Regions from separate parts of the Ensifer sp. KUDG1 genome, predicted to be linked through region 2. Evidence: predicted binding sites of a transcription regulator. Region 2 holds the regulator's gene; each other region holds the start of a gene.

Region 1 (3,273 bases), on a different contig from region 2:
AGCACGAAGCGCGCGTTCGAGGGCAGGCCGGCGACGGCCCGCCGCATCGCTTCGAGGCTCGCCTTGCGGATGTCGGTGGCATCGATCGTGCCGGCCGACGCCGAGGCGATCGACACTTCGGATGTGGCGAGGATTTCTTCGAACAGTTTTTCGCGCGCCTGGGCCGTCAGCTTCTTGCTGTCGTCGAGTCCTGCGGGAATGGCGTCCGGATCGAGAATGACGGCGGCGGCGACCACCGGTCCAGCGAGCGGTCCACGACCGGCCTCATCCGCTCCGGCGACCGGCCAGAACCCATCGCCCCTGGCCGAAAGCTCGAAACTGAAATCGGGCGCTACGATGATATCGGGAAAAAGGGGAGAATCGGACGATCTGCGAGACATAAGTCTAGATCGCATGATCGACCGATTCTCTTCAAGCCCCCAGGTCCGAGTGCGGCGGCGGACGGGGGATTACCGGGGCCCACGGCGGGTAAGGGGGCACCGGAACTGCTATATGGTCTCAGGCGCCCGCCATCGGTCTTGCCTGGCGGGGCGGTGCGATCATCTCTCACCGTGCGCCATTACGGGTAGCGACGGTTACCGAGACATCGGAAAGCCTTCAAAGAAGCGAGAGCTGCACCCCCGTTCCAAGCGGCGGCACGAAGAGATCGTCCCGCAGTTGCCGGCGCGTCGGGTTGAAGCCGAGACGCTTGACTGCCAGGTCGAAGCGGCGGCCGATCTGCCACGCATAGGGGCCGGCGCCCTTCATGCGCTTGCCGAATTCGGCGTCATAGTCCTTGCCACCCCGCATGGAGCGGATGAGGGACATGACGTGCCGGTAGCGGTCCGGATAATTGCGCAGCAGCCAGTCGCGAAAGAGCGGGCTGACCTCGAGCGGCAACCGCAGCAGCACATAGCTTGCTTCTGTTGCTCCGGCCGTCCTTGCACCTTCGAGCACGCGCTCGATCTCGTGGTCGTTCAGCGCCGGAATGATCGGCGAAACGAGAACGCCGGCCGGGATGCCCGCTTCGGCGAGCATGCGGATCGCCTCCAGCCGCTTGCTCGGGGTCGAGGCACGCGGCTCCATCGTGCGGGCCAGCTTCCGGTCGAGCGTCGTGACGGAGATGCCGACGCGCACCAGTCCCTTTTCCGCCATCGGTGCCAGGATATCGATGTCGCGCGTGACCATCGCCGACTTGGTGACGATCATGACTGGATGGTTGGCATCCCGCAGCACCTCGAGGATCTGGCGCATGATGCGCCACTCCTTCTCGATCGGCTGATAGGGGTCGGTGTTGGTGCCGATGGCAATCGGCCTAACCTTGTAGTCCTGCCGCGCCAGCTCGCGCTCCAGAAGCCGCGGGGCGTCCGGTTTGGCAAACAGCTTCGCCTCGAAGTCGAGGCCGGCCGACAGGCCCATATAGGCGTGTGTGGGGCGGGCGAAACAATAGATGCAGCCGTGCTCGCAGCCGCGATAGGGATTGATCGAGCGGTCGAAAGAGATGTCGGGCGACTCGTTCCTGGTGATCACCGTGCGCGGCTTCTCGACCTGAACCTCGGTCTTGAAGGGCGGCAGATCCTCCAGGCTTTCCCAGCCGTCGTCGAACGTCTCGCGGCTGCGCGGTTCGAAGCGGCCGGACATGTTGATCCCGGCGCCGCGGCCGCGACGGCGATCGATATCGATCCGCAGGCCCGTTGCGCTCATCATCGCTTCGGCCACATCTGCCGTATTGGCGGGCGCAAGCGCACCCTGCCTGATCTGAGACAGCTCGGTCATTGGAATCTCCCCGGAATCAGATATTTGATCCCGTTTTGTTCTGATTATTTTCCTATCGCGAATGGAGGAACAATTCAAGAACAAAATTGGAGTTTCGAATTTACCGGTCAAGGCGCCGCTGCGGGCCGTGTCCCGGATGTAGCAATTGCCGTGCCGATGCGTTACGAGAAACCATGCTCACGATCATCATGGAAACCCGCGACAACGAGGCCGAACTGGCGCAGACGCTTGCTGTGCTGGTGGCAGGCGCCGTGGAAGGCCTGGTCAGCGATGTGATCATCCTCGATCACGGCTCGAGGGACGGTTCGTCCGACGTGGCCGATGCCGCCGGCTGCCGTTTCTGCCGGGATTGGGATCTCGCCGATGTGGTGGGCTCGGCGCGCGGCGAGTGGCTGATGTTGCTGGAGCCGGGCGCGCGCCCGATCGGCCGCTGGATCGATGAGTTGGCCGAGTACGTGTCGATGAACAAGGCACCGGCCCGTTTCTCCGGATCGAGACTACATCGCAAGCCTTTCTTCCGCCGGCTGACCGGGCGTGGAAAGCCGCTGGAGACGGGATTTCTCCTGCGCAAGAACGACGCGCTTGCGGCCGCCCGCGGCAACATGGGCCTGGATGCGATGACGAATGTCCGCTCTGTCCGCAGGCTTTCGACCGAACTCGTTCCGGCCTGGGTCGCTGTCGAAGCCAGGCGGTAACGCCGGCTCCCGCGCGAAAAAATTAAAGGTGCCAGTCCCTTAGGGGACGGCACCTCCAAGCGGCTCTCAAATGACCTTGTTTGGAAGATTTCTGTCCGGGCAGCATTCTGGCTGCCCGTCGTATCCAACATTTCATTCCGCCCGGGGGACAGAGGCGGAAGGGTCTTGCGGTGCGAGGAACGGAACGTGCGGCGGTCGTTCCTCGCTGTGTCAACGCTTGAAAACTATCGGGAGGCGAAGCGAGCGTCAGTTACTAAGGTAACAGGTCGGCCGGGCCGGAACGGTCCATGCTCTTCAGCCGCGTTTCAGGTGCTCGTCGAGTCGCGGCATGATCTCCACGAAATTGCAGGGCATGTGCCGGTAGTCGAGCTGCTGCTTGAGGATGCCGTCCCACGCATCGCGGCAGGCGCCGGGCGAACCCGGAAGGACGAAGATGAAGGTGGCGTTGGCAACGCCGCCGGTTGCGCGCGACTGGATCGTCGACGTCCCGATCTTCTCGTAGGAGATACGGTGGAAGACCTCGGAGAACCCGTCCATGCGCTTTTCGAACAGCGGTTCCAGCGCCTCGGGCGTCACGTCCCGCCCGGTGAAGCCCGTTCCACCTGTCGTGATCACCACGTCGATGGTGGGATCGAGCGTCCAGGCCTTCACCTGGTCGTAGATCTTCGTCTTGTCGTCGGGAACGATGGCGCGCGCCTCAAGGCGGTGCCCGGTGTCACGCACCCGCGCTTCCAACGTGTCGCCCGACTTGTCGTCGGCGCGCGTGCGGGTGTCTGAGACCGTAAGGATGGCGATCCCGACAGGAATGAAGGGGCGCTTTTCG
Region 2 (3,273 bases):
GGCCACTGGCGACCACGGTCGAGCTGCAGGGCGACGTCATATTCCCGCTGCGGCTCGATGGATTTCCACTCGGCATTGCCGATCGAAAGAAACGCCAGGTTCGCCGACCCCCGCGGATAAAACCCGATACGAAGGATCGCGCCGGCATCATAGCTCGTCGCGGCGTAACACGAGCCTCCAAGGGAAGGATCGGACCCCACCGTCCAGGCGTTGATCCGTTTCCAGATGTTCGAACGCCCTTCTTCAGCAGACGCCGCTCCGGCCGTGAGCAACAGACCGAGCACCACCAACGACAATCTACGCATGCAATTACTCCACTTTCCACGCAAAGTTATCTTTTTTTGACCTCCTGTCGAGACGGTGAAGCCCCTTCCTCGCAGGGATTTTTGCGCATCCCCCACCCCCGGCCCCAGAGCCGATAGTGCCGGTGCGTTCTTCGCCCGTCGCAAGAGGAACGGTCAAGATGAACTCGAGGTGCAGCGGCTGGCGCAAATCAGACACAGCCTGCAGGCAAAGAGCTGTTGAACACGGCAGAGTGATCGCCATGCTTGCTGGACTTCGGAACGAAAGCACGGTTCACATCGTTTCCCACCCTGTAGTGCCACCCCTTCATCAAGTGGACGTTCCCCGTGCTTGCCGCCCTGCTTCTCGCTTCGATAGTCGCATCGCCCAATATGCCTGACGTCAAGCTCAGCGCTGCGACGGTGGATGAACTCCAGACCGATTTCGAACGGGCCGTGCCGTGCCACCAGATCGATGGACGCAACGTGTGGAAGGGCGCGCTGGCGTTCTACATCCAGTCCTTCGTTTATGACGGCGACACGCCCGTCGCGACCGACGCGGCCGACGCGGTGCTTCCGGAAGACAACAGCGCAGAGACGGTGAAGGAGTTCGAGGACGCCTGCTCGACCTCGCAAGCGACCTAAATCTCTCCTCATAGAGCCCCGTGATTCGCTCGAATCAGCTGCGCGACTGGTGCCTGCCGGCGCGTTTTTGGCACGCACCGTCGCCGATAGGCGCCCTGCTCCCGCAAAAGTGACCGATCGACACCCGCAGAAGCGGCCAATTGCCTGAATTCACGGAATTTTAGGCACTTGCGGAACACATATGGAACAGATAGTGTCTGTTCTTGATTTGTTTCACGCCTCTGGAGCGACGTGCCATGCTGACCCGCAAGCAACAGGAATTGCTTCTGTTCATTCACGAACGCATGAAGGAGTCGGGCGTACCGCCGTCATTCGATGAAATGAAGGATGCGCTCGACCTGGCGTCGAAGTCCGGCATCCACCGTTTGATCACCGCGCTCGAAGAACGCGGCTTCATTCGCCGGCTGCCGAACCGGGCGCGCGCGCTCGAAGTCATCAAGCTTCCGGAAGCCTACGCCGCCGGCCAGCAGCAGCCGCGCAGAGGCTTCTCGCCGAGCGTGATCGAAGGCAGCCTTGGAAAGCCGCCGGCGGCCGCTCCTGCCGCGCCGAAGCCCGCCCCAGTTGCCGAAAGCACGTCAGTTTCCGTCCCGGTGATGGGGCGCATCGCTGCCGGCGTTCCGATCTCGGCAATCCAGAACAACACCCATGACATCACCGTGCCGCTCGACATGATCGGCAGCGGCGAACATTACGCCCTTGAAGTGAAGGGCGATTCGATGATCGAGGCCGGCATCTTCGATGGCGACACGGTGATCATCCGCAACGGCAACTCGGCCAATCCCGGCGACATCATCGTGGCGCTCGTGGACGACGAGGAAGCGACGCTGAAGCGCTTCCGTCGCAAGGGCGCGTCGATTGCGCTCGAAGCCGCCAACCCCGCCTACGAGACGCGCATCTTCGGACCGGATCGCGTGAAGATCCAGGGCAAGCTTGTCGGGCTGATCCGCCGCTACCATTGAGCTGCAGGCAGAACACCGGATCAAAAAAGAGCCTCGCCAAGGCAATTGGCGAGGCTCTTTCCATTTCGGGTGAAATCCAGATCGTCTATTCGTGGATCGTATATTCTCCGAGCTCGCAGAGATCCTGCGTGTCCTCGGTCGTATCGAGGGCCGAGCCCTCCTCGAATTCGAATCGCATGTCGTATTTGCAGACGTCCCGCCCGTCGGCAATGGTGATCTCCATGCTCTCGCCGGGGTTCAGGACCTGCCGACCGAAAACATCGTCTTCCCACTCATTGACGCCGACCGGTGACGTATAGAAGTTCGTCAGTACCACGCTGGTGTTGTTCTTCAGCTGGAAAACCAGGTCGTCAGCGTGCGCCTCAATAGCGGTCGCCGCAAAACACGCCAACGCCGTCAGGATCAGTCTCTTTTTCATTGATGCCATTGCCTCCGTTCTTAATGTTGACGGACGCTACCGATGCGGCTGATCTCAGCGGAGTCATCGTTCCCCCTCTACCGATTTCACCGAAGCGATAAGATCCGACGGAGGCATAGGAGACGTGGCTTGCGCGGACGTGGGGTCGCGAAACGACCCGCGCTGCCCTAAGGCAGAACGTCAAACCAATTCAAACGAGGTGAGATTTTTGGAGGCCTCGCCCGGAATTGAACCGGGGTACAAGGATTTGCAGTCCTCTGCGTCACCACTCCGCCACGAGGCCTCACAGCTCGGATAACCAAGCGTTGGCGCGGATTTAGAATGATTGCAGAAAAACCGCAAGAGGCATTTTCTGAAAAACGCGCCGTCGATTTGTTGGATAGATACTTTCCACAGAACGATCGCCGATGCCCGCCGATCGGCTCCCGGTTGATCTCAGCACCAGGGCGTCGGGCGTCCATCCCACGGGCGCACGAGCCCCTCGGAGACAAGCACGCGTCCAAGAGATTGATCGCCACGGGTAACCAGGCGCAGTTTTTCGCCGGCCTTGGCGTCTGATCGCCCGCCTGCCGAAACCAGCTTGAAGTCGCCCGCGTTCAGCAACTCGCGCAGGCGCTGCTTGGCGTAGAAGCCGCGCGAACGCTCCTTGTCGCAGCTTGCCTGGCGGATTCGCGGCGCATCGACGTCGGCGACACGGATCGTCTCGCCATGAAAGACGAAGGTGGAGCCATCGATCACGCAGTTGTCGTTGCGAATGCCGCAGAAATAAAACTGGTCGGTGCGGATGGACGCCGTCTTCACCTCTTCATTCGGCCGCACGACGGGGGTTGGCGGCGTGACGCCGACATTCACCGACGGCACCGGTGCGGCCAGGGCGACCTTCGTGACCGGGTCGGGCTTCGGATTAGGCTTGTGCCTGTCCGCCTGATGCGCGACGCGCTCCTGCGCTTCAGGAACGGCACGCGGAGGC
Region 3 (3,273 bases), 770 kb from region 2:
AGTCGGTGACGACGTCGAACAGGGCTTTCCGCGCCTTCGGCTTCAACTCGTCGGTCTCGATAATCTCGGAAGCGGCCGCCAGCATCGGAATGTCGCGGGCGCGGGCATAGTCGTGCAGCGTGCGCACGGTGGTGTCGCCAAGGCCACGCTTCGGCGTGTTGATGATGCGCTCGAAGGCCAAGTCGTCGGCCGGTTGGCAGACCAGGCGGAAATAGGCCATGGCATCGCGGATTTCGAGACGCTCATAGAAACGAGGCCCGCCGATGACGCGGTAGTTGAGGCCAAGCGTGACGAAGCGGTCTTCGAATTCGCGCATCTGGAACGAAGCGCGCACCAGGATCGCCATGTCGTTAAGCTTGTGGCTCTTGCGCTGCAGCTGCTCGATTTCTTCGCCGACGGCGCGGGCTTCCTCTTCCGAATCCCAGGCGGCGTGCACCTGCACCTTCTCGTCATCCGGGTCGGTTCGGTCGGTGAAAAGCGTCTTGCCGAGGCGGCCTTCATTGTGGGCGATCAGGTGGCCGGCAGCACCCAGGATATGTTCGGTCGAGCGATAGTTGCGCTCGAGCTTGATCACCTTGGCGCCCGGGAAATCCTTCTCGAAGCGCAGGATGTTGTCGACTTCCGCGCCGCGCCAGCCATAGATCGACTGGTCGTCGTCGCCGACACAGCAGACGTTCTGCGGGACGCCCTTCGGCCGCTGGGCAAGCAAGCGCAGCCACATGTACTGGGCCGTGTTGGTGTCCTGGTACTCGTCGACGAGGATGTAGCGGAACTTGTCGTGATAGTCCTTCAGCACGTCCGCGTGCATGCGGAAGATGCGGATCGGGTGTAGCAAGAGGTCGCCGAAGTCGCAGGCGTTCAGCGTCAAGAGCCGGTTCTGGTAGGCGGCGTAGAGTTCGCGGCCCTTGCCGTTGGCAAAGGCGCGGGCGTCGCCCTCGGGGATCTGGGCGGGATCGAGGCCCTTGTTCTTCCAGCCGTCGATCATGCCGGCGAACTGCTTGGCCGGCCAGCGCTTGTCGTCGATGCCTTCGGCCTGGATCAACTGCTTGATCAACCGCACCACGTCGTCGGTGTCGAGAATGGTGAAATCGGAGCGCAGGCCGACGAGTTCGGCGTGGCGGCGCAGAAGCTTGACGCCGATCGAGTGGAAGGTGCCGAGCCAGGGCATGCCTTCGACCGCATGGCCGACGAGCACGCCGATGCGCTCCTTCATCTCGCGCGCCGCCTTGTTGGTGAAGGTCACCGCGAGCATCTGCGAGGGGAAGGCGCGGCCGGTCGTCAGGATATGGGCGATGCGCGTGGTCAAGACCCGGGTCTTGCCGGTGCCGGCACCTGCGAGCACCAGCACGGGTCCGTCCAGCGTCTCGACGGCTTCGGCCTGTTCCGGGTTGAGGCCTTGGAGATAATCCGGGCGCGGCTGAGCACGATCACGCGCCGCCATGGCGCGCGCAGCAATGCCGCCAGTTGCCGGAACACCTGCGGGGGCGGGCTGCTGCTTGCGCGGCGCCGGCTCCTCGTCGAAGAAGGGAATGTCGTCGAAACCACTCATCATGCGGCTCAATGTAGTGATTCGGTGGGGAAAGGCCAGAAAGGATGTTCTTCTTTTATTCCGTTTTCTGCGCCAGCCGCACCAAGCCTGTGGAAAGACAGGCGATTTCGAGACCGCTTATTCTTGGGCCTGTTTCGTTTCTCGCATGTCGTCGCCGCAAAACCGCTTCACACTTTTGCGCGACATGCTTCACCCAGCCGTCTTGTCGAAAGCGGGATCGACAGGCACCTGCAGCGCGGTCGCAAGCTGGTTGGTGCGGGCGGCAAGCGAGATCACCCGGAGCAGGTCCGCATGCTCGGCATCGCTCATGCCCTTGGCTTTTGCCGCAGCCGTATGGGAGTGGGCGCAGTAACCGCAGCCATTGGTGACGGAAACGGCGATGTAGAGCATCTCCTTGACCAGCGGATCGAGCGCAGACGGCGTTGCCATCACCGCCTTCACGTCGCGCCAGGTCTGCTCCAGCAACTCCGGATCGAAGGCGAGCCACAGCCACATATTGTTGATGAAATCGGACTTGCGGGTGGCGCGGATGTCGTCGAACACGGCCTTGACGCGCGGATCGGCTTCCGGATTTGAGGGCGGGGTTACGGTGCTCATGGGGCTCCTTCGCTGTTGTCGTTGGTGGCGGCACGCGGGCTGGCCGGTGGCTTGATGCGACGACGATAGCCGACGTTGCAGCGATTGCCAGCGTTGCGTTTGAGGAGCCGTGGCCGATGCGTTCAATTGGGGATTTCGTTGCAGGGTTGATTGTTCGAGCCGAAGGGGCCCGATGTAAACAGCACGCCCTTGCTCGAGCCCTGACAGGCGTTGCCGTTTTGCGTGACGATGAAGACCCGGCGGCCGCAAAAGCCCGAAAACAACCTTTCTCTCGTCAAACGTGTTCCAGCCAAAAGCTGGTTGTGCTCTATAGGTCGGTGACCTAGAAGTAGCTTCGGACGCTCGAAGCGGCGTTCAGGCAGGAGCCCGACCATGATCAAGATGAGCGTCTACTATCCGGCCGATGGTGGCACGAAGTTCGACCACGACTACTACCGCACCACGCACATGCCCTTGCTCCAGGACCGGCTCGGCGATGCCTGCCTGCGCTACGAGATCGACAAGGGCCTTGCGGGGCGCGAGCCTGGAAGCGCGCCACAGTTCGTCGCGGCGTGCCACGTCTACGCGCCGAGCCTCGAGACATTCCAGGAGGCGTTAGGTCCGCACCGCGCCGAAATCTCCGCTGATGTCGCCAACTATACGGACATCGCGCCCATCGTGCAGATCAGTGAAGTCGTTGGCGGCTAGGGTGCTTCGGCGCGTCAGGCGTCGCCGTTGACCTTCCTCGATCGGCGACGTGTTGGCGCACCGTGATCCATGGTGACGCAGCCGGTGCGGAGTTGGTCGACGATCGGGAACATGTGGTTGCCGTGGACACGGAAACCACCTTGCTCCCTTTAAGCTCGCCTCAGCCAAACCCTGGTTGTGCTCTTTAGGTCCGTGACCTAGACCAGCGCAAAGACGCGGGCCGGGCCGCCGGTGCCGCCGCGGTGCTTCGGCGCGCCGAGGACGAGCGTTGCGCCCTTCACCGGCAGCTTGTCGAGATTGGCGGCGGCCTCCAGCCCCCACCGGCCCTCCGGCAGCCAGGCATAATGGGTGGCGAAATCGGGCGAGGGGCCGTGGTCGAGCGAGAGCGTATCGACGGCAATGCCGGCCGCCTTGCTCTCTTCGATCAGATATTTGGCGGC

What was found. Region 2 encodes LexA, which represses DNA repair genes until DNA is damaged. Its sites were predicted from a motif close to TGTTCNNNNTGTGTTCNG; they were not measured.
Region 1: a site for LexA is predicted at 1,821-1,838, ahead of M2267_RS03990 (PA0069 family radical SAM protein). Genes of this name have one in related genera too.
Region 3: a site for LexA is predicted at 1,595-1,612, ahead of M2267_RS06340 (ATP-dependent helicase). Genes of this name have one in related genera too.

Annotation. Positions count from the first base shown of each region.
Region 1 is NZ_JBNDIG010000001.1:814,584-817,856, forward strand. It holds gene M2267_RS03985 (ribonuclease HII) at 1-380, opposite strand, end outside; gene M2267_RS03990 (PA0069 family radical SAM protein) at 598-1,755, opposite strand; gene M2267_RS03995 (glycosyl transferase) at 1,929-2,450, shown strand; gene moaB (molybdenum cofactor biosynthesis protein B) at 2,745-3,273, opposite strand, start outside.
Region 2 is NZ_JBNDIG010000002.1:962,871-966,143, forward strand. It holds gene M2267_RS10205 (hypothetical protein) at 1-401, opposite strand, end outside; gene M2267_RS10210 (hypothetical protein) at 675-926, shown strand; gene lexA (transcriptional repressor LexA) at 1,163-1,885, shown strand; gene M2267_RS10220 (hypothetical protein) at 1,971-2,303, opposite strand; tRNA gene M2267_RS10225 (tRNA-Cys) at 2,513-2,586, opposite strand; gene M2267_RS10230 (thermonuclease family protein) at 2,739-3,273, opposite strand, start outside.
Region 3 is NZ_JBNDIG010000002.1:196,074-199,346, forward strand. It holds gene M2267_RS06340 (ATP-dependent helicase) at 1-1,552, opposite strand, end outside; gene M2267_RS06345 (carboxymuconolactone decarboxylase family protein) at 1,739-2,146, opposite strand; gene M2267_RS06350 (EthD family reductase) at 2,519-2,833, shown strand; gene M2267_RS06355 (cyclase family protein) at 3,031-3,273, opposite strand, start outside.